Regions from separate parts of the Sphingomonas sp. Tas61C01 genome, predicted to be linked through region 1. Evidence: predicted binding sites of a transcription regulator. Region 1 holds the regulator's gene; each other region holds the start of a gene.

Region 1 (4,464 bases):
GCGCGATCGAACGGCTGCTGGAGGCGGAACGCGAGCAACTGCCGCTGTGGATGCCGGTCGCGATCGGCGGCGGGGTTGCGTGCTGGTTCGTGGTGCCCGATCCGCAGGGCTGGGCGGTGGCGCTGCTCGGCTTGGTGGCGCTGGCACTGGCCGGGGCGGCGGCGGGCGGCACCGGGCGCGCGGCGCGGGTGGTGGCGGTCGCGGCGCTGTGTGCGGGGATCGGGCTGGCGCTGATCTGGTGGCGCGCGGAACGGGTGGCGGCACCGGTGCTGGCGGGGCCGACGATCGCGGCGTTTGGCGCTCGCGTCGAGCAGGTCGAGCCGCTTGCCGCGCGCGACCTGGTGCGGCTGACGCTCGCGCCGGTGGCGGGCCCTGCGCTGCCGCGGCGGATCAGGGTCAATCTGGTCACCGGCGACGTGCCCGCGGGGGCGGTGCGCGGTGCGACGATCCGATTGCGCGCGCGGTTGATGCCGCCGCCGCAGCCCGCCGTGCCGGGCGCCTACGACTTCGCACGGGTCGCGTGGTTCGCCGGGATCGGAGCGACCGGGCGCGGGTTCGCGCCGGTGACGGTGGAGCGCGGCGGCGACGCGGGCGGTGGACCACGGGCGGCGCTCACCCGGCACATCACCGGGCGGCTCGACGGCAGCATCGGCGGGATCGCGTCGGCGCTGGCGACCGGCGACGAGGGCGCGATCGAGGAGGCGGATGCGGAGGCGATGCGACGCGCGGGGCTGGCGCACCTGCTGTCGGTGAGCGGACTGCACATCACCGCGGTGGTGGCGGCGACGATGGTGGTGGTGGCGCGGTTGCTGGCGCTGAGCCCGTGGCTGGCGCTGCATGCGCGGATTCCGCTGATTGGCGCACTGGCCGGCGCGACGGCGGCGATCGGCTATACGTTGCTGACGGGCAGCGAGGTGCCGACGATCCGATCGTGCGTCGCGGCGCTGCTGGTGCTCGTCGCGTTGGCGCTGGGGCGCGAGGCGATGACGCTGCGGCTGGTCGCGGTCGGCGCGACGGTGGTGCTGCTCGCCTGGCCCGAGGCGCTGGCGGGCCCGAGCTTCCAGCTGTCCTTCGCCGCGATCACCGCGATCGTCGCGATCCACGAACAGCCGCGGGTCCGCGCATTCCTGGAGCCGCACGACGAAGGGTTGGGGCGGCGGGCGGCGCGGGGGCTGGCGGCCCTGCTGCTGACCGGCATCGCGGTCGAGATCGCACTGATGCCGATCGCGGTGTACCATTTCCACAAGGCGGGCATCTATGGCGCCGCCGCCAACATCGTCGCGATCCCGCTGACCACTTTCGTTATCATGCCGCTGGAGGCGGCGGCGCTGGTGCTCGACCTGGCGGGGGTGGGGGGGCCGTTGTGGTGGCTGGCGGGGCGGGCGATCGCGCTGCTGCTGTGGCTGGCGCACGCGGTCGCCGCGGCGCCGGGATCGGTGGCGGCGCTGCCTGCGATGCCCGACGGCGCGTTCGCCGCGATGGTGATCGGCGGCGTGTGGCTGGCGTTGTGGCGGACGCGCTGGCGGCGGCTGGGGATCGTCCCGGTCGCGGCGGGTGCGATCTGGGCGATCGCTACCCCGCCGCCCGACCTGCTGATCACCGGTGACGGTCGCCACGTCGCGGTCAGGACCCGCGCCGGGCTGGCGATCCTGCGCGACCGGGCCGGCGATTATACGCGGTCGACGCTCGCGGAGAATGGCGGGGTGGACGGCGAACCACTGCTGCTCGCCGAACAGCCCGATGCGCGGTGCAGCCGCGACCTGTGCCTGGTCGATCTCGTCGCCGGCGGGCGGACGTGGCGGATCATGGCGCTGCGCAGCGCCTATCCGGTGCCGCGCGCCGCGCTGCTGGCGGCGTGCCGGGCGGCGGACATCGTCGTCAACGAAGGCGGACTGCCGCGCGGTTGCACGCCGCGCTGGCTGCGGCTCGACAGGAAGACGCTACGCCGGACCGGCGGCATCGCGCTGACGCTCGGGAGCGAACGAGTGACGACGGTGCTGGCCCCGGCGGATCGCCACCCGTGGCGCGATCCGCCGGTGCTCGACCGGATCAGTCGTACCGGCGCAGGATACCCGAGAGCTTACCCTGGACGCGGACGTGCGCGGGGGGATAACGCTGCGGATCATAGGCGCGGTTGGCGGGATCGAGCCGGATCATCGCGCCCTCCCGACGGAAATATTTGAGCGTCGCTTCGCTGTCGTCGATCAACGCGACCACGATCTCGCCGTCGCGTGCGGTCTCGGTCCGGCGGATCAGCGCATAGTCGCCGTCGAGGATGCCCGCCTCGACCATCGAGTCGCCCGATACCTCCAGCGCATAATGTTCGCCGTTGCCGAGCAATGCCGCCGGCACCGCGAGCATCGCGCTGCCTTCGAACGCCTCGATCGGCACGCCGGCGGCGATCCGGCCGTGCAGCGGGATCTCGATGACGTCGTTCGCGGGCTGCGGGACCGCGCGGACGTTGGCGGGGGGGGGCGCCGCCGCGGTGGTGGACGGCTTGGCCCGCGCCGCCTTTTCCGGCCGCTCGGGCATCCGCAACACCTCGAGCGCGCGAGCGCGGTTGGGCAGACGGCGGATGAAATTGCGCTCCTCCAGCGCCGAGATCAGGCGATGCACGCCCGATTTGGATTTCAGGTCGAGCGCCTCCTTCATCTCCTCGAACGACGGGGAGATCCCGGTTTCGTCGAGCCGATCGTTGATGAAGCAGACGAGCTCGTGCTGCTTGCGCGTGAGCATGGATATTCTCCGTCCAGAACAGACGCAGAACTTCTATGGAACATCTTGGAAGCCGTCAAGCGATGACGAGGATTTCCGCCGAGTCGCCTGCCGACGCCGGCGGCGCGCCCGCTTCGCGGACGATCAGGCAGGTCGACCGGGCGAGCGTCAGCAGCATCGAACTGTCCTGGATCGTCGAGGCAAAGGCGCGCCCGTCGCGTAGTTCGGCGCGCAGGTAATCGGTTCGCGCGCCGTTGGCGGCGAGGTCTTCGCCGAGCAACGCATGGGTGGTGCGGGGCAGCGGATCGGCGGCACCCGCAAGATGCGCGATCAGCGGGCGGGCGAACAGGACCGCGGTGACGAAGGCGGAGACCGGGTTGCCGGGCAACCCCAGCACCATCGCCTCGCCCAATCGTCCCGCCATCATCGGCTTGCCGGGCCTCAGCGCGATCCGCCAGAAGTCGATCACCCCGCCCGCGATCTCCAACGCGGGTCGGACGAGGTCGTGATCACCGACCGACGCGCCGCCGGTGGTGATCAGGAGATCGGCATCGACCGCGGCGAAGGCGGCGGTGAGCGTCGCGAGATCGTCGGCGAGGATGCCGAGGCGGACGATCTCGACCGGCAGATCGGCCAGCATCGCGGCGAGCATCGACGAATTGCCCTCGGGCAGCGACAGCGGATTCAGCGGCGCACCGGGCGGGATCAGCTCGTCGCCGGTCGCGGCGATCGCGACCCGGACCCGGCGGTGTACGGGGAGGTTGGCGGCGCCCCCGGTGATCGCGAGCGCGATCCGCGCGGGAGTGATCCGGTCGCCGGCGCGGATCAGGCGGTCGCCTTCGCTGAAGTCGAGCCCGCGGCGGCGGACATTGCCGCCGCGCCGGGTGGGGCCCTCGCCATCTAGCGACAGGTGAGCGCCGTCGCGTCGCGCCTCCTCCTGCACCAGCACCGCGTCCGCGCCGGCGGGCATCGCGGCGCCGGTGAAGATGCGGACGGCCCCGCCCGCTGCGATCGACCCGGCATAGGGGCGGCCTGCGGCGCTTTCGCCGATCACCTGCCAAGGGCCGGGCAGGTCGTCGTAGCGGATCGCATAACCGTCCATCGCGGACAGGTCCGCCGCGGGCTGGGTACGGCGCGCGAGGATGTCGGCGCTGGCCCAGCGGCCGGCGGCGTCGGCGATCGGAAGATGATCGGCCGCGACGGGGGCGGCAGCGGCGAAGAGGCGCCGTTGCGCTTCGGCGACGGGGATTAGGGTGGGTGGCGTGTTCATGGCGTCATCTGGCATGGTCGGGCGGGTTTTGGCACCGAGTTTCGGGGGCGGCGGTAACGCGACCCGCATTGGGTCCCCGCGAAGGGCTCCCGCGTCTGCGAAAGCACGATGAGGTTGGGGAATGCCGCTCGTTTGTCTTACGTCGTCGACCAGTCACCTCGCCGATGATCACGGCCCGTTTACTTCCCTTCTAACGGGGTGTTACCATCCGTTTACCATAATAAAAACGGGAGAGGTCGATGAACTGGAAGTTGACGCTGGGCGTGTGCCTAGCGAGCGCGGCGATGGCGGTGCCGGCCGAGGCTGCGCCGAATTATACGTCGTTGACGGTGTTCGGCGACAGCCTGGTCGACGCCGGCAACATCCTCAAGCTCGGTGCGGGGGCGAACCCGACTCAAGGGTATTTCGAAGGCCGCTTCACCAATGGCTACGACTATACCGACCTGCTGAGCATCGACCTGTTCGGAAAGCCGACCACC
Region 2 (4,464 bases), 960 kb from region 1:
TCGCGATGGCGACGCCGGCGGTAAGAATTTTGGTGAGCATGTGGTCGCTCCTGAGCTGGTCCTGGGATAGGATGCGCGCCGTCTACAATGACGAAACGATATCGTTCCTGAACGTCCTTGCGCGCATCACCCCAGCGTGACGAAGCTATCCATCACCCGCTTGCGGCCGGCATTCTCGAATTCGATCTCGAGCTTGTTGCCCTCGATTTCCGCGATCTCGCCATAGCCGAACTTCTGGTGAAACACGCGGAGGCCGACCTTCACGTCGTCGCGGCCCTTGTTGCCGATGCTGACCGCGCTGGCGCGGCTTTCGACGACGCGTGAGGGCGTCGTCGAGAAGCCGCTGCCGCCGCCCGCCGCACGTTGCCAGCCGGGGCCACGACCCGTGCCGCGCGCGACGTCGGCGAAGGGATCGGCGCGCTCGCTCCAGTTCGCCTGCCACAGGCTCGCGCCACCCGACATCGTCGTCTCGGTCTCGGTATGCTCCGACGGCAGTTCGCCGACGAAGCGGCTCGGGATGCTGGAATTCCACTGACCATAGATGCGGCGGTTGGCGGCGTGGATGATCACGGCACGCCGCCGCGCGCGGGTGATCGCGACGTACGCGAGACGGCGTTCCTCCTCCAGGCTGCGGGTGCCGCCTTCGTCAAGCGCACGCTGCGACGGGAACAGGCCCTCTTCCCAGCCGACCAGGAACACGGTGTGGTATTCCAGACCTTTGGCGGCGTGGATGGTCATGATGGTGACCTTGGGATCGTCGCGCCCACCTTCATTGTCCATCACCAGCGAGACATGTTCGAGGAAGGCGCCGAGCGACTCATACTCCTCCATCGCGCGGACGAGTTCGGACAGGTTTTCCAGCCGGCCCGCGGCCTCGGTCGATTTCTCCGCCTGGTACATCGCGGTGTAGCCGCTTTCGTCGAGCAGCTGGCGGGCGAGTTCGGCATGCGGCAGGTCGCGCGCCATGTCGCGCCAGCGCGCGATGTCGCCGACGAGGTTGCCGAGGCTGCGGCGGGCCTGGGCGGTGAGTTCGTCAGTGTCGAGGATGCGTGCCGCCGCGGTCATCAGTGGCACCCCGGTGGCGCGCGAGAGCTGGTGGACCTTCGCGACCGCCTTGTCGCCCAATCCGCGCTTGGGCACGTTGACGATCCGTTCGAAGGCGAGATCGTCCGACGGCTGGTTGACGACGCGCAGATAGGCGAGTGCATCGCGGATCTCGGCGCGTTCGTAGAAGCGGAAGCCGCCGACGATCTTGTACGGCATGCCGATCGCGATGAAGCGGTCCTCGAACTCGCGGGTCTGGTGCTGGGCACGGACGAGGATCGCGACGTCGTCGAGGCTCTTGCCCGCGCGCTGGCACGATTCGATCTCGTCGCCGACCCGGCGGGCTTCTTCCGGGCCGTCCCAGACGCCGATCACCTTCACCTTCTCCCCGGCGTCGAGCTCGGTCCACAGCGTCTTGCCGAGGCGGCCGCTGTTCTGCGCGATCACCCCCGATGCGGCACCGAGGATATGCGGGGTCGATCGGTAATTCTGCTCGAGCCGGATCACCGTCGCGCCGGGGAAGTCCTTCTCGAACTTCAGGATGTTTTCGACCTGCGCACCGCGCCAGCTGTAGATCGACTGGTCGTCGTCGCCGACGCAGGCGATGTTGCGGTGTTCCTGCGCGAGCAGGCGGAGCCACAAATACTGGACGCTGTTGGTGTCCTGATATTCGTCGACCATGATGTAGCGAAAGCGCTGCTGATAGGTCGTCAGCACGTCGCAATGCGTCTTCAGGATCACCAGCATGTGGAGCAGCAGATCGCCGAAGTCGCAGGCGTTGAGCGCCTTCAGCCGCTCCTGATAGGCCTGGTACAGCTCGCCGCCGCGGCCGTTGGCGTAGCGCTCGCTTTCGCCCGCATCAATGTCGGCGGGGGTCAGACCCTTGTTCTTCCAGTCGTCGATCAATCCGGCCAGGCTGCGCGCGGGCCAGCGCTTCTCGTCGAGATCGGCAACGACGATCAGCTGCTTCAGCACCCGGAGTTGGTCGTCGGTGTCGAGGATCGTGAAGTTGGACTGCAATCCCACCAGCTCGGCATGGCGGCGCAGCATCTTGGCGCCGATCGCGTGGAAGGTGCCGAGCCACGGCATGCCCTCAACCGCATCGCCGACCAGTCGGCCGACACGCTCGCGCATCTCGCGCGCGGCCTTGTTGGTGAACGTGACCGACAGGATCTCGGACGGATACGCCTTGCGGGTCCAGAGCAGGTGCGCGAGCCGCGCGGTGAGCGCCGCGGTCTTGCCGGTGCCGGCACCCGCCAGCATCAGTACCGGCCCCTCGGTGGTCAGCACCGCCTCGCGCTGCGGCGCATTGAGGCCGCGCAGATAGGGCGGATCGTCGGGAAGGGGGGCGAGCTGCGTCACCGTCGAACAGGTAGGGAACGCGGGCGCCGGGAGCAAGCGCGATGGACTTGCATGCGCATCATCTTCGTGGGAACAAAGCGTGAAGGGCGGGCTGCCCGACAAGGGGAGAGGGTCGATGAGTGCGACGGGACGATGCCGGTGCGGTGCGATCAGCTATGTGGCCGAGGGCGAGCCGCTCCACCACGCGATGTGCCACTGCACCGATTGCCGGCGAAGTGCCGGCGCGCCGATGGTCGGCTGGATCGCGTACCCGCACGATCGGGTCACGATCACCGGCACGCCGACGACCTACAATTCGTCGGGCACCGCGGTGCGGCAGTTCTGCGCGACCTGCGGAACCGGCCTGTTCTACGTCAACGAACAGGTCCTGCCGGGACTCATCGACATTCAGTCGGCGACGCTGGACGAGCCCGACCGCTATCCGCCGGGTGCACATATCCAGACCGCGGATGCGCTGGCCTGGGAAGCCGACCTCGCGACCTTGCCGCGGTTCGAGCACTATCCTCCCGGGTGATGCTTGCTGATCCTGCGGTCGCAGGAGCACGCTGATGATCGACATCGTACGGCGCTAATCCAACACGTCACGCCATTGTCATCAAACTGTCACCGAACTCGACCACTCCGCAAACCATCATGGCATCAACAGCTCTTGCCGGCGGCGAGTCGGTTTCGCACGTCCGTGGTCCCCGGCTCGATGCCGCGTTGCATCCGGCGGGCCGCTGGGTTTTCGCCGCGGTCCTGCTCGGCGGGCTCGTCTATGCAGGGATCAGCATCGTCGCCGATACCAGTCAGGTCGGCGAGAGGATGGCGACGGGGGTGTTTGCTTTCCTCGGGCTGGCGCTGGTGATCGCGCTGGCGTTCGAATTCGTGAACGGCTTCCACGACACCGCCAACGCCGTCGCGACGGTCATCTACACGCATTCGATGCCGGCCCCGCTCGCGGTGGTGTGGTCGGGGGCGTGGAATTTCCTTGGGGTGATGTTTTCGAGCGGGGCGGTCGCCTATTCGATCATCACGTTGCTGCCGGTCGATCTGATCCTGCACGTCGGGTCCGCGGGCGGGTTCGCGATGATCTTCGCGCTTCTGCTGGCGGCGGTGATCTGGAACCTCGCGACCTGGTATGTCGGGTTGCCGAACTCGTCGAGCCATGCGCTGATCGGGTCGATCCTCGGCGTCGGGCTCGCCAACCAGCTGTTGTCGCAGGCGCCGGGCGGGACCTCCGGGGTCGCGTGGGGACAGGCGGAGAAGGTGCTGACCGGGCTCATGATCGCGCCGGTGATCGGTTTCGTGGGGGCGCTGGTGCTGCTCTTCACGATGAAGCGGATCCTGCCCAATCCCGCGCTGTACCGCGAGCCTGCTGGCAATGCCCCGCCGCCGACCGGCATCCGTGCGCTGCTGATTGGGACCTGCACCGCGGTAAGCTTCGCGCATGGCGGCAACGACGGGCAGAAGGGCATGGGGCTGATCATGCTCATCCTGATCGGTTGCGCGCCGACCGCCTATGCCCTGAACCGTACCGTGCCCGAGAGCGCGACGCCGGCCTTCGTCCAGACTGCCAATGCGGCGTCGACGGCCTATGCCGCGCATGGTGCGCGGGCACCGTCGGTCGAGCAGGCGCGGGCAACGGTCACGCGGGCGTTGCAGACGAAGGCGGTCGACGATCCACGCGTCTATGGGGGAATCTCGGCGTTGTCGGCGGACTTGTCGGCGCGGATCGGCGGCTATGGCTCGCTCGGCAAGGTGCCCGCGGCAGCGACGCCCAACCTGCGCAACGACATGTATCTGGTGCTCGACACCACCAAACTGGTGATCGCGGACAAAGCCGCCCAGGCGCGCTTCACCGCGCCCGAACTGGCGACGTTGAAGAGCTATAACGGCCAGCTGGAACAGGGCACGCGCTACATCCCGTTGTGGGTGAAGGTGACCGTCGCGCTGGCGCTGGGGCTCGGGACGATGATCGGCTGGAAACGGATCGTGGTCACGGTCGGGGAGCGGATCGGCAAGACCCACCTGACCTACGGCATGGGCGCGTCGGCCGAGGTAATGGCGGCGATGACG
Region 3 (4,464 bases), 430 kb from region 1:
ATCGAACGCGACGACGTTCCCGCGATCGTGGCGCGGTTGCGGGGGTGGATCGCTGATCCGGCGATCGACTGCGTGATCACCACCGGCGGCACCGGGGTAACGGGACGCGACGTGACCCCCGAGGCGATCGAACAGGTCGCGACCAAGATGATCCCGGGGTTCGGGGAGCTGTTCCGCTATCTGAGCTACGCCAAGATCGGCACCTCTACCGTCCAGTCGCGCGCCTGCGCCTGCGTCGCGGAAGGGACGTATGTGTTCGCGCTGCCGGGTTCGACCGGGGCGGTGAAGGACGGATGGGACGGGATCCTGCGCGAACAGCTGGATAGCCGGCATCGTCCGTGCAACTTCGTGGAGTTGATGCCGCGGTTGCTGGAGCGTTGAGGGTTGGGCATGTGCCGGGCTGAATGACCACCGGACCACCCCCGTCACCCCGGACTTGATCCGGGGTCCCGCTAATTTTGTCGACTGCTGAAGAAGAAGCGGCATCCCGGATCAAGTCAGGGATGACGGGAGGTCAAAGGGAAGTATCGGGGCCAGCCAACCGGCGTAGGTAGCCCCCTACCCATCTCCATCCCACATCTGTCCCGTATCGCCGCGATTGTCGGCTCGCCATAATCGTTGCGCCGGGTTAGGGGATCGGGCGATGCTGCGTATCGACCAGAACTGCCGGGCCGTTGCGCGTGCCGATAAGCTGACCGTGATCGTGGATGCGGCGCGCTATTTCGCAGTCGCGCGACAGGCGCTGATCGAGGCGCAGCAGCGGATCATGCTGATCGGGTGGGACTTCGACGCGCGGATCGTGCTCGACGCCGACGCGACCGAGGGGCCCGCCAAGGTCGGCGAGTTCCTGCTGTGGCTGGTCGATCGCAACCCGGCGCTGAACCTCTATCTGCTGCGCTGGGACTTGGGCGCGATCAAGTCGCTGTTCCGCGGGACGACCTTGTTCTCGTTGCTGAAGCTGATGCGGCATCCGCGCATCCACGTCCGGCTCGACGGGCATCACCCGACCGGCGCCTCGCACCACCAGAAGATCGTGTGCATCGACGACTGCCTGGCGTTCTGCGGCGGTATCGACATGACCGACGAACGTTGGGACACCTGCGATCACCGCGATCACGACCCGCGCCGGCTGAGCGCGAGCGGCAAGCCGCACAAGCCGTGGCACGATGCGACCACGGCGGTATCCGGACCGGCGGCGTCCGCGCTCGCCGAGATCTGCCGCGAGCGCTGGCTGCTCGGCACCGGCGAGACGCTCGCGCCGGTCGAGGCGCGGCGCAATTGCTGGCCGGCGGCGCTCGAGCCGATGTTTGAAAATATCGAGATCGGCATCGCGCAGACCCGGCCGGAGATGCCGACCGAGATCGGGTTGCTGCAGATCGAGGCGCTGTTTCTCGACCAGATCGCCTCGGCCAGGCGCCACGTCTATTGCGAGAGCCAGTATTTCGCGTCGCGTCGGATCGCGGAGGCGATCGCGCGGCGTCTGGACGAACCCGACGGGCCCGAGTTCGTGATCGTCAACCCGGTGACCGCGCAGGGCTGGCTCGAGCCGCTGGCGATGGACACCGCGCGGGCGCGGTTGATGGAGGCGCTGAAGCGGCGCGACAAGCACGGTCGGCTGCGGATGTACCATCCCTATACCGCGGGCGGGACGCCGATCTATGTCCACGCCAAGCTGACCTTCGTCGACGACCGGCAGTTGCGGGTCGGATCGGCCAACATGAACAACCGGTCGCTTCGACTCGACACCGAATGCGACCTGATCGTGGTGGCCGATGACGAGGCGACCGCGGCGACGATCCTCGATGTCCGCAACCGGCTGCTCGGCGAGCATCTCGGCGTGGCGCCCGGGATCGTGGCGGCGACGATCGCCGAGGAGGGCTCGCTGATCGGGGCGGTCGAGCGGCTGCGCGGCGACGGGCGGTCGCTGCGGCCATACGAGCCGAAGGATCTGGCGAGCATCGAGAAGTGGCTGGCGGACAACGAGGTGCTCGATCCGGAGGGGCCCGAGGAAATGTTCGAGGGGCTTAGCAAGCGCGGGCTGTTCCGAGGGCGATTGAAGCGGCATCGGAAGGACTGAGGCTAGGGCGTTGCGTCTGGTGCTTTGTGTCCCCGCGGAGGCGGGGACCGAGTACTGGGCTCCCGCCTCCACGGGAGCACCCGTGATAGGCGGCAATTTTCAGTAACGTTCTTGCTTTGTTCCAGAACGTTGGTTAAGCCGAACCATGGCGACCAACCGTCCCGTCCGCGGCGCGACGATCAACCTTGCGAGTGCGCGGTTCGGCTTGCCGCACGACGAGGCCGATGGCGACTGGCTCGACGCGCGCGAGCTGATCGACGGCGCGGCGCCGCGGCTGCGGACGATGGTGACGACCGAGACGCCGCGGACGATCATCAGCCGCAACGCCTCCCCCGACATCGGCTTCGACCGGTCGATCAATCCCTATCGCGGCTGCGAGCATGGCTGCATCTATTGCTTCGCGCGCCCGACCCATGCCTATCTCGACCTGTCGCCGGGGCTGGATTTCGAGAGCAAGCTCTTCGCCAAGCCGACCGCGGCGGCGCTGCTACGCGCGGAACTCGCCAAGCCCGGCTATTCGGTGCGGCCGATCGCGCTCGGCACCAATACCGATCCGTATCAGCCGATAGAGCGCGACTGGAAGATCACTCGGTCGATCGTCGAGGTGCTGGCGGAGGTCGGCCATCCGCTGACGATCACCACCAAGTCCGATCGGGTGGTCCGCGATATCGACCTGCTCGCACCGATGGCGGCGCAGGGGCTGGCGGCGGTGGCGATGTCGATCACCTCGCTCGATCCGCTGGTCGCGCGCACGATCGAGCCGCGTGCGCCGCACCCCGAAAAGCGGCTTGCAGCGGTCCGGCGGCTGGCCGACGCGGGGGTGCCGACCTTCGTCTCGATCGCGCCGGTGATCCCGGCGATCACCGATCACGAGCTGGAGGCGCTGGTCGATCGCGCCGCGGCGGCGGGTGCGCGGGGGGTGTTCTACATTCCGGTGCGCTTGCCGCACGAGGTCGCGCCGCTGTTCAGGGCGTGGCTCGACGAGCATTTTCCCGATCGCGCGGGCAAGGTGATGGCGATCATCCGATCGCTGCGCGGCGGGCGCGACAACGATTCCGACTTCTTCACGCGGATGCGCGGCAGCGGGCCCTGGGCGGAGCTGCTGAAGACGCGGTTCCGGATCGCATGCCGCAAACATGGCTTCGACGGGATGCGGATGGATCTGCGCACCGACCTGTTCCGGGCGCCCAAGGGGCCGCAGGGAGAGTTGTTCTGAGGGGATCGTCGGCGCGCGTCGGGTGTTGGTCCGAGACGCGACCGCGGTGTCGCGACAGGAGACGATGATGGGCGAGAACGACGCGAGCAAGCCGGAGACGGTCGAACAGGACGGCACCGGCGGCCCCGAGGAATCGGGTGCGGGCTACGGCAACAATGCCGGCTATCAGGGCGAGGCGGAGGCCGACGACGACGCCGAGGTGGCGAAGGACGACGCGGACTGAGGCTGCTGCGGTGGTGGCGCCAGCCGCGCCGCCACCCGGTCGAGCGCCACCCCGGCGGGCACCACCAGCCATCCGCCGTGGGTACGCGTATCGACCATGACGACGGCGTTCTTCGGGCACACGCCGAGGCAGCGGGTCTCGACGATGCCGAGTGCGGCGCGACGCCCCTTCTTCAGCCCCAGCAGGCGCCGTAGCGCCTTGGCGAGCGGCAGCTTCCCTTTCGCGCCGAACCCGCCGCCGACCTTCTTGGTACATTTGCCGCAGACCAGCACCGCGCCCTGCCAGTCGCTGTGCACGGTCTTCACCGCGGGCGCCACTCACGCTGTTCGTCGGCGCGGCGAAGCACCTCGTAGGCGGCCTGGACCGCCTGGAACTTCACCGCCGCATCGGCATCGCCGGGACGGACGTCAGGGTGGTTTTCCTTGGCGAGCCTGCGCCAGGCCGACTTGATCGTCTCGAGATCGGCGTCGCTGTCGACCCCCAGTGCCTCGAGTGCGTGAAGCTCGTCGCGCGATCGGGTGCCGTCGCCGGGCCCACCCCAGGCATAATGCTTGGCGTTGGCGAAGCCCGACGCGTCGCGGGTCTCGTCGCTCTCGCGCGCCGCGGCCTCCTCGGCGGACAAGCCTTCAAAATAATTGTAGCCGCGATTGTATTCGCCGGCGTGCGTCTCGCAGAAATACCAGCGGTCGGGGCTGTTGGGCGATTTCGGCGCGGGGCAGTTGCCCGGCTCCTCGCAGCCGTGCCGGTCGCACAACCGCACCGTCGTCGTCTCGCGGCCCGACCCATAGCCGCGCCACCGCGGGAAACCCCAGTCGTTCGATCGAGACGATGTTCGCGCCATCGCTGCGACATAGGCCGCCGACCCGCCAGCGCAACCCGCCTTCGCCGCATCGCCGCAATCGCCAGCAACGATATGTAATGGAAACGAAACCAGCGGGCCGGGTTGCG
Region 4 (4,464 bases), 420 kb from region 1:
GCTCGCGCTCGCCAAGTCACGTGCCGAACGCGCCGATGCCTCCACCGGCGACTGGCAGCGCTACGCCGATCGTCTCGCCACCGCCGGACGCCCCGCCGACGCCGCGCCCTGGTATCGCCGGATCATCGACTCCGACGGCATGGCGTCGGACTGGGCCGCCTGGCTGCAATATGGCGGCGCACTCGATCAGGCAGGCGACTGGCCCGGTGCCGAGCGCGCGCTCGAAAAGGCGCTGGCGCTGGCGCCCGCCGAGCCGCTCGCGCTCAACTATCTCGGCTATGCCCGTGCCGAACGGGGCGAGGACCTGCCCGGTGCGACCCGGCTGCTTGAACGCGCCAATGCGCTGCGCCCGCTGGACGGCTCGATCGTCGATTCGCTCGGCTGGGCCTATCACCTCTCGGGCGAAACCCGGCGCGCGCTGCCGCTGCTCGAGCGCGCCGCCGCGGGTGATCCGACCAACGCCGAGATCGGCGACCATCTCGGCGACGCCTATTGGACGCTCGGCCGCCGCTACGAGGCGCGTTACGCCTGGCGCGCCGCGGCGCTGACCGCGACCACTGCCGACGCCGCGCGCATCGCCGCCAAGCTGACCGACGGCCTGCCGCCACGGCGATGATCGTCGAGACCGCGCCCGCGAAGATCAACCTCGCGCTCCACGTCCGCCGTCGGCGCGCGGACGGGTACCACGAGATCGAGACGCTGTTCGCCTTCGCCAGCCACGGCGACACCGTGTCGCTCGACCGGGCGGCGGCGGACAGCTTCACCGTGACCGGCCCGTTCGCCGACGACCTCCGCCCGCAGCCGGGGCAGGGGAGCGACGGCAATCTCGTGACCCGCGCCGCCGCCGCCTTCGCCGCCGCCTTCGGGATTTCGGATCGCCATGCGATCGTCCTCAACAAGCATCTCCCGATCGCCTCGGGCATCGGTGGCGGATCGGCCGATGCCGCGGCGACGCTGCGCGGCTTCGGCCGGCTCCACGATGTCGACCGTGCCGATCCCCGGCTGATCGAGATCGCCGCTTCGCTTGGTGCCGACGTGCCCGCCTGCCTGTTGGGGCGCACGGCCTTTGGCACGGGCAGAGGCGATTTGCTGACGCCGCTGGACGGCGTGGCCGGGACTCCGTTGCTGCTCGTCAACCCGGGCGTCGCGGTGTCGACCGCCGCTGTGTTCGCCAGCTGGGACGGCATCGACCGCGGCCCGATCCCCGACGGCGACCTCTTCGCCCGCGCCGCCGCCGCCCGCAACGACCTCGAACCACCCGCGCTACGCATCGCGCCCGAAATCGCCAAGGTCCTGGCGAGGCTGAACGCGGCGACCGGCGTGCGTCTCGCGCGCATGTCCGGCTCCGGCGCCACCTGCCTGGCGTTGTTCGGCACCGAGGCCGACCGAGCGGCCGCGGCCCGCGACGCGGCTGCCACCGACTATTGGCACCTGGAAACGACGATCGCCTGATCGAGCCGCCCCCCATCGTTCGTCACCCCGGACTTGATCCGGGGTGACGGAAAAAATCAGAGGCCCCGCCCACATAGGGCAAGATCGACGCTGCAGATTCCCGCATCGACACATCCGGTCCCACGACGGTACGCACTACGCAAACATACGGGGTGGTCCGACTAACGTCGCGCGGGCAAGGCACGCGGATCACGGATCCGCTGCGTCCCGGGGGGCGCGTCCGGCGATGGTCCCGTATGGCGCCATCGGAGATCGAGAGGCGGTCGTCGCAAGGCGGCCGCCTTTTTCGTCGCCTTTTCCGCTCTCCTGAAAACATCAATGTTCCACCCTTGTTCCTATAGAACAAATGCGATACGACGCATCCAACGCGTTGAATGGTCCACGCACTTGCTCTAGCGAGGGAAGCTTCTGATGGCCGCCAATCTGAAAGTGATCGACACCGGCATGGCTACCGCAACCACGGACCGGCAAAAGGCGCTCGACGCCGCCCTGGCGCAGATCGACCGCGCCTTCGGCAAGGGCTCGGCAATGAAGCTGGGCTCCAAGGAGACGATGCAGGTCGAGGCGATCTCGACCGGCAGCCTAGGGCTCGATATCGCGCTCGGCGTCGGCGGCTTGCCGCGCGGCCGGGTGATCGAGATCTACGGTCCCGAATCGTCGGGCAAGACCACGCTCGCGCTCCACGTCATCGCCGAAGCGCAGAAGACAGGCGGCACCGCCGCCTTCGTCGACGCCGAACATGCGCTCGATCCGGTCTATGCCAAGAAGCTCGGGGTCGACATCGACGAACTGATCGTATCCCAGCCCGATACCGGCGAACAGGCGCTTGAGATCGTCGATACGCTGGTGCGCTCGAACGCAATCGACGTGCTGGTGATCGATTCGGTCGCCGCCCTCGTTCCGCGCGCGGAGATCGAGGGCGAGATGGGTGACAGCCATGTCGGTCTCCAGGCGCGGCTGATGTCGCAATCGCTGCGCAAGCTGACCGGCTCGATCAGCCGCTCGCGCTGCATGGTGATCTTCATCAACCAGCTGCGCATGAAGATCGGCGTGATGTACGGTAACCCGGAGACCACGACCGGCGGCAATGCGCTGAAATTCTACGCCAGCGTCCGCCTCGACATTCGCCGCACCGGCCAGATCAAGGACCGCGAGGAGATCATCGGCAACACCACCCGCGTGAAGGTGGTGAAGAACAAGGTGGCGCCGCCGTTCAAGCAGGTCGAATTCGACATTATGTACGGGCAGGGCGTGTCCAAGCTCGGCGAGATCCTCGATCTCGGCGTAAAGGCCGGGATCGTCGAGAAGTCGGGCGCCTGGTTCAGCTACGACAGCGTCCGCCTCGGCCAGGGTCGCGAGAATTCGAAGACCTTCCTGAAGGACAATCCCGACATGGCCGACCGCCTCGAAAAGGCGATCCGCGCGCGCACCGACAAGGTCGCCGAGGAGATGATGGCCGGCCCGGACGCGGACGACGATCTCTGATCGCGCAGCCGTCTTGCGAAAACGAAGGGCCCGCCAGCAATGGCGGGCCTTTTGCGTTTAGCTCCTCGCGCACGCGTGTAGGTGCGACTTTTGTGACTTTTGGTCCTCTAGCGCCCCCTCCGAATGTCACAACCGCGCCGCTCCTCGTGTCCCCGCGAAAGCGGGGACCCAGTATTGGACTCCCGCCTTCATGAGACCTCTGCGAAAGTCACTCCGTCATCCCGGACTCGTTCCGGGATCCACTGTTCCGCACGGCATAAGCCGTTAATTTTGCGGGACGGTGGACCCCGGAACGAGTCCGGGGTGACGAACTGATTTGGTGAAGTTGGAGACTTTCGCAGAGGTCCCACCTTAGCGGGAGCACAATAGCGACGTCAGCCTCAAGCAATCGGCATCGGAGAACCTGAATGACCAACGCCGCTGAATGGTCCGGCTCCGTCGGCGACGCATGGGCGCAAGAATGGCAGCGTACCGACCGGATGTTCTCCGGTCTCGCGCCCCATCTCGACGCTGCCGTCCTCGCCGCCGCGCCGGCCGGCCCGGGCACCGCGCTCGATATCGGCTGCGGCGCCGGCAGCACTAGCCTCGCCCTCGCTGCGGCTCGCGCCGATCTCGCCGTCACCGGTGTCGACGTCTCGCCCGATCTTGTCACCGTCGCCGAGGTCCGCGCAGGGTCGATGCCCAACTGCCTGTTCCAAACCGCCGACCTCAACCAAGAAGTCGCCATTGCCGCACCGGGCTCGGTCGATCTGTTGCTATCGCGCCACGGCGTCATGTTTTTCGACGACCCCACCGCCACGTTCGCGCGCCTCCACGCCGTATCCGCCCCGGAGGCGCCGCTGATCTTCTCCTGCTTCCGTCCGGCCGCGCTCAACCCGTGGGCATCGACCCTGATCGCCGAGGTCACCGGCACCAGTCCCATGACGATGACCGGCTACGCCCCGGGCCCGTTTGGGTTCGCCGATCCCGCGATCCCGGCCGCGTTCCTCGACCGCGCCGGCTGGCGCGCCCGATCACCCGAGCCCATCGACTTCACCTACATCGCCGGCGACGGTGCCGATCCACTCGGCGAGGCGGTGGCGTTGCTGCGCCGGATCGGCCCGATCGCCAGCGCGATCCGCACCGCCACCGATCCGCACGCGATGGTCGATCGGCTTGCTACCGTGCTGGAGCGCTATAGGACGGGTGGCCTGATCGCCTTTCCCGCCGCCGCTTGGCTCTGGCGGGCGAATGCCTAGGCGACGGCAGGAGAGCGTCCCGATGATCACCGTCCACCACCTCGAAAACTCGCGGTCGCAGCGCATCCTCTGGATGCTCGAGGAACTCGGCCTGCCCTACGAGATCAAGCGCTACGAGCGCGACAAGGCGACGATGCTCGCGCCGCCCGAGCTGCGCCGCGTCCACCCGCTCGGCAAATCGCCGGTGATCGACGACGACGGTCTGGTGATCGCGGAGACCGGCGCGATCGTCGAATATCTCGTCGAAAAGGCCGACGGCCGGCTGGGCGCGCCCGCACACCGCGAGGCG

The links. The regulator LexA, encoded in region 1, represses DNA repair genes until DNA is damaged. The targets are predictions, from matches to a motif close to GTTCCNCNCTTGTTCT.
Region 2: ACT009_RS05770 (ATP-dependent helicase) is a predicted target of LexA. The motif match lies at 2,410-2,425, and genes of this name have one in related genera.
Region 3: ACT009_RS03165 (PA0069 family radical SAM protein) is a predicted target of LexA. The motif match lies at 2,185-2,200, and genes of this name have one in related genera.
Region 4: recA (recombinase RecA) is a predicted target of LexA. The motif match lies at 1,773-1,788, and genes of this name have one in related genera.

The regions. Positions count from the first base shown of each region.
Region 1 covers NZ_CP199583.1:259,375-263,838, forward strand. The annotation lists partial or broken gene ACT009_RS01200 (ComEC/Rec2 family competence protein) at 1-2,042, shown strand, start outside; gene lexA (transcriptional repressor LexA) at 2,050-2,736, opposite strand; gene ACT009_RS01210 (molybdopterin molybdotransferase MoeA) at 2,792-3,985, opposite strand; partial or broken gene ACT009_RS01215 (SGNH/GDSL hydrolase family protein) at 4,270-4,464, shown strand, end outside.
Region 2 covers NZ_CP199583.1:1,214,599-1,219,062, reverse strand. The annotation lists gene ACT009_RS05775 (glycine zipper 2TM domain-containing protein) at 1-40, opposite strand, end outside; gene ACT009_RS05770 (ATP-dependent helicase) at 127-2,406, opposite strand; gene ACT009_RS05765 (GFA family protein) at 2,522-2,920, shown strand; gene ACT009_RS05760 (inorganic phosphate transporter) at 3,040-4,464, shown strand, end outside.
Region 3 covers NZ_CP199583.1:687,801-692,264, forward strand. The annotation lists gene moaB (molybdenum cofactor biosynthesis protein B) at 1-381, shown strand, start outside; gene ACT009_RS03160 (phospholipase D-like domain-containing protein) at 644-2,077, shown strand; gene ACT009_RS03165 (PA0069 family radical SAM protein) at 2,223-3,293, shown strand; gene ACT009_RS03170 (hypothetical protein) at 3,316-3,516, shown strand; gene ACT009_RS03175 ((2Fe-2S) ferredoxin domain-containing protein) at 3,459-3,821, opposite strand; gene ACT009_RS03180 (J domain-containing protein) at 3,818-4,357, opposite strand.
Region 4 covers NZ_CP199583.1:677,853-682,316, reverse strand. The annotation lists gene ACT009_RS03135 (tetratricopeptide repeat protein) at 1-616, shown strand, start outside; gene ACT009_RS03130 (4-(cytidine 5'-diphospho)-2-C-methyl-D-erythritol kinase) at 613-1,452, shown strand; gene recA (recombinase RecA) at 1,864-2,937, shown strand; gene ACT009_RS03120 (class I SAM-dependent methyltransferase) at 3,345-4,175, shown strand; gene ACT009_RS03115 (glutathione S-transferase family protein) at 4,198-4,464, shown strand, end outside.